Regions from separate parts of the Anaerobacillus sp. genome, predicted to be linked through region 2. Evidence: predicted binding sites of a transcription regulator. Region 2 holds the regulator's gene; the other holds the start of a gene.
What was found. Region 2 encodes LexA, which represses DNA repair genes until DNA is damaged. Its sites were predicted from a motif close to CGAACATATGTTCG; they were not measured.
Positions count from the first base shown of each region.

Region 1: parE (DNA topoisomerase IV subunit B) is a predicted target of LexA. The motif match lies at 1,069-1,082, and genes of this name have one in related genera.

Region 1 is NZ_JBKBWN010000002.1:45,648-48,062, forward strand. It holds gene ACK4M9_RS02295 (glycosyl hydrolase family 18 protein) at 1-381, shown strand, start outside; gene ACK4M9_RS02300 (CoA-binding protein) at 473-886, shown strand; gene parE (DNA topoisomerase IV subunit B) at 1,164-2,415, shown strand, end outside.
Region 2 is NZ_JBKBWN010000005.1:23,222-25,636, reverse strand. It holds gene ACK4M9_RS08120 (alpha-galactosidase) at 1-514, shown strand, start outside; gene lexA (transcriptional repressor LexA) at 632-1,255, opposite strand; gene yneA (cell division suppressor protein YneA) at 1,412-1,750, shown strand; gene ACK4M9_RS08105 (YneB family resolvase-like protein) at 1,716-2,387, shown strand.

The sequences.
Region 1 (2,415 bases), on a different contig from region 2:
CTGTTAGAGATCATTCCTAGTGAACGACTAATTCTTGGAATACCAACGTATACAAGAATTTGGAAAGAACAAGAAACGGAAGGTGGAAACATCGAAGTTTCTTCAAAAGCGTTAAGTATGCGTGCTGTCGAAGATTGGATAGAGGAACGGGATTTGACACCTGAATTTGATGATGCGAGCGGGCAAGATTATGTTGAGTTTTATGACGAAGAAGAAAAAGCAACGTTTAAAATTTGGATTGAAAACGCTGATTCGATCGCGAGAAGAGGGGAAATGGTTCATGACTATAACCTCGCTGGAGTTGCTTCATGGAATCGCTTCTTTGCCAATGATGAAAGCTGGGATGCCTTAAATTCAGTGCTAAGTCGAGAAGTTGAGTAAAAACATTTGATTGCTTTATTTTTATCCAACAAATAGGTAAAATGAAATCAATGGAAATTGTTGTTTATTCTAGTAATAAGGGGCGAGTGCATTGACAATTAAAAATCCTGATCGAAGTGAAATTAAAGAAATATTAGCAAACAATAAACGCATTGCTGTTGTGGGGTTATCGAATAACCCGGAACGAACTTCATACATGGTGTCCGAAGCTATGCTAAATGCGGGCTTTGAAATCATTCCGGTAAACCCTGTCGTTGATGAGGTTCTTGGTGTAAAAGCGGTGGCTTCACTAAAGGATATTGAAGGACAGGTGGATATCGTTAACGTCTTTAGAAGAAGTGAATTTCTTCCTGAAATTGCAAAGGAAGCTGTAGAAATTGGTGCAAATGTTTTTTGGGCTCAATTAGGTGTTGAAAATGAAGAAGCTTATCATTATTTAAAAGAACACGGCATGACGGTGATTATGGATCGTTGCATTAAAGTTGAGCACGCGTTAACTAAGTAGTTCTAGGTATGTTTATAAAAGGCTAAAGTTATATAAAAATAGGAAAATCCTCTTACTTTTTTTAAGTAATTAAGAGGATTTTTCTTTTTAATTGGAAAACAAGCTTGAAAAATAAGGATTTAAGCAGTATTGTAAATAAGGACAGTGTCGAGCGAATAGCAATTATATTTTTTATATTGATAGAAACAATTGTTCGTATTATATTTATATTTAGTAGAAACTGTTATTATATGAAAACGTTGTAATTAGAGTAAGTTTAGGAAGGGAGTCTATCTATTTGGCGACAAAAGCGAAATTCGACTATAACGATGATGCCATTCAAGTATTAGAAGGACTTGAAGCAGTAAGGAAACGCCCGGGGATGTATATTGGTAGTACTGACTCAAGAGGTTTACATCATCTCGTATATGAAATTGTAGATAATTCTGTAGATGAGGCGTTAGCTGGCTTCGGAAATGAAATTAAAGTAACTATTCATAAAGATAATAGTATTAGTGTGCAGGATGATGGGCGCGGAATGCCTACAGGAATGCACAAAATGGGGAAACCAACTCCTGAAGTAATTTTAACAGTTCTTCATGCAGGTGGTAAATTTGGACAAGGTGGATACTCTACGAGTGGAGGACTTCACGGTGTAGGTGCATCTGTAGTAAATGCACTATCAGAGTGGCTTGAAGTAACGATTAATCGAGATGGCTTTATTTTTAAACAGCGTTTTGAACAAGGTGGAAAGCCTGTTTCGACTCTAGAAAAAGTAGGGACAACAAAGAAAACGGGAACAACGATCCATTTTAAACCTGATAAAACAATTTTTAGTACGACAACCTATAATTTTGAAACGTTAACTGAACGCCTAAGAGAAGCAGCCTTTCTTTTAAAGGGCTTAAAAATAACGTTAAAAGATACAAGGGCCGGAAAAGAAGATCAGCAAGAAGTGTTTCACTATGAAAATGGTATTGAAGCATTTGTTGAGTATTTAAACGAGGATAAAGAAACATTACATCCTGTTGCCTTCTTCCAAGGGAAAAATCAAGGGATTGAAGTTGAGTTTTCATTCCAATTTAATGATGCCTACACAGAGAACGTTCTTTCATTCGTAAATAACGTCCGCACAAAAGATGGTGGGACACATGAATTAGGCGCTAAAACAGCAATGACGCGAATTTTTAATGAATATGCTCGTAAAATGGCATTGTTAAAGGAAAAAGAAAAAAATCTTGATGGCTCAGATATTCGTGAAGGTTTTACAGCGATTGTATCTGTTCGTGTCCCGGAAGAAAAGTTGCAGTTTGAAGGTCAAACGAAAGGTAAACTTGGAACTGCGGAAGCGCGCTCTGCTGTAGATGCTGTTGTCAGCGAACAACTGTCTTTTTTCTTAGAAGAAAACCCTGACATTAGCACGTTATTAGTAAAAAAAGCAATTAAAGCTTCACAAGCTCGTGAAGCTGCTAGAAAAGCTCGTGAAGATGCACGTAGTGGAAAAAAATCAAAGCGTAAAGATGCGCTTTTAAGTGGCAAACTTACACCAG
Region 2 (2,415 bases):
AGAACAAATTCAGTGCTATAAAGATTGGCGACAAGTATTTCAATTTGGACGGTTTTACCGGGTGAACAATCCTACAATAGGTAGTGGGACAAGCTGGATGGTTGTTTCGGAAGATGGTTTGCGAGCAGTTGGCGGTATTTTTCAGATCCTATATAATGAGCAGAGTGCTCGAATGAAGTTTATCGGAAAAGGGCTTTTACCTGGTGCAATTTATCACTTTTACAATATGCCCTTTAAAATACCAGTAAAAGTGTTTGGTGATTTAATTAATATGTACTCGCCGGTTCATATTAAACAAGATTCAATGTTACACAACATCGTCTCAAAGTTCTACTCTTTAAATGGTGAAGTTGAGGATTATGTCATACCAGGAGACGTTATTAATGAGGCCGGTATTTGGTTGAAGCAAGGGTTTCAAGGAACAGGTTATGATCAAGATATAAGAGTCTTTAATGATTTTTCTTCAAGATTATATTTTATGGAAGTATGTAATAATTTAATAGAGAATATGTAGAAGCAAGGAGTCAGACTCCTTGCTTTTTTACCTGGATATGTCAAGCCAAATTCTTTCCAAAAACACAAAAAAGAACCAACCAAAGTTGATCCTTTTTATAATTAGACATATTAACTGTTAGTGTACCGAGCGGAATACCCCAATAACTTTCCCTAAAATCGAACAGTTTTGTAGAATAATAGGTTCCATTGAAGAGTTTTCCGGCTGTAGTCTAATAAAGTCTTTTTCTTTAAAGAAACGTTTAACTGTAGCTTCATCTTCTTCAGTCATAGCCACAACGATATCCCCGTTATTTGCCGTCGGCTGTTGCCTAACAATAACCATATCTTTATCAAAAATTCCTGCCTCAATCATACTATCACCTTGGATTACGAGAACAAAGACTTTGTCGTCCCCAACGAATTTTTCGGGAAGGGGTAAGTAATCCTCTACATTTTCATAAGCTGTAATTGGTTCTCCGGCAGTTACTTTACCGATGATAGGTACATATGAAGTATTAGGTGCTAGCTGTTCATAGCTTTCGTCTTTTAAATCAAGAACTTCAATGGCTCTAGGTTTTGTAGGGTCTCTGCGAATTAATCCCTTTTTTTCGAGGCGAGAAAGGTGCCCATGCACAGTAGAACTAGATGCTAACCCTACTGCTTCACCGATTTCTCGAACTGATGGTGGATACCCTTTTTTCCGAACTTCATCTTTTATATAATCTAAAATTTCTTGCTGCCGTTTTGAAATCTTATTCATTATGTAGCACCCCATTTTCTTCATTATCTTACCATAATTATACTTCAGTTGTATCAAATATGCAAACATAAGTTCTAAAAACAGTTGACAAGAACGAATGTTCGTTATATTATAAAAGAGAACATATGATCTTATATAAGAAAGTGAGTGTTTTAAATGGATAAAAGACAAAAGTTTTCATTCTCAGATATTAGTTATATTGCATTATTTATTACTATAATCGCTTACATGTTAATGTCTGCTCATGTTTCTGCCCAACCTAAATATGAGCATTTCATAGAAGTAGAAGTAAAAAATGGAGATACACTTTGGTCAATTGCAAGCAAATACACAGATGGAGTAACCGTCCAGTCTTACATAACGATATTAAAAGAACAGAATAATCTTAGGGATCATCACATTTATGCCGGACAAGTTCTACTCGTTCCTCAACAAACAAATAAGGATGCAGGTGTTGAAAATGAAAGCGATCATTTACTGTCGAGTAAGTACTGATAAACAAACTCAGGAAACGTCATTATCAAGACAAAAAGAGGAATTAGTATTGTTGGCAAAGAGAAATGATCTCTCCATCTTTAAAATTATTGAAGAGAAGGCAAGTGGATTTGAAATTGAGAGAGATGGAATTTTTGAGATTTTGGAAGATTTCAAGGAGAAAAGAGCGGAGGTCTTGTTAATACAAGATGATACTCGGCTTGGAAGAGGGAATACGAAAATTGCTCTAGTCCATCAATTAATAAAATACGACGTTCAAATCCAAACGATTAACGATAATGGCGAATTAAAACTTTCAGAAACTGATACGCTTGTCTTAGATATCGTAAGTGTTGTCGAAGAATATCAGAGAAAGCTTCATAATCTGAAGATAAAACGTGGAATGAATAGAGCTATTAAAAATGGCTATAATCCTTTTGAAAATTTAGGGAATACTAACGCAGGTGGTCGAATAAAAAAGGAAATTCCTATAGAAGAAATTGTTAGGCTGAAGAAAATGAAACTAACCTTTCGAGAAATAGCAGCTACCTTAAGGGGATTTGGCTATGATGTTTCAAAAGCGACCGTTCACCGTCGTTATCAAGAGCATCTTAAAGACAGTCAAGAACACGAATTCAACCCAGTGGAAGTCAATTAAAAGGTGAAAACAACGAATATTTACATGT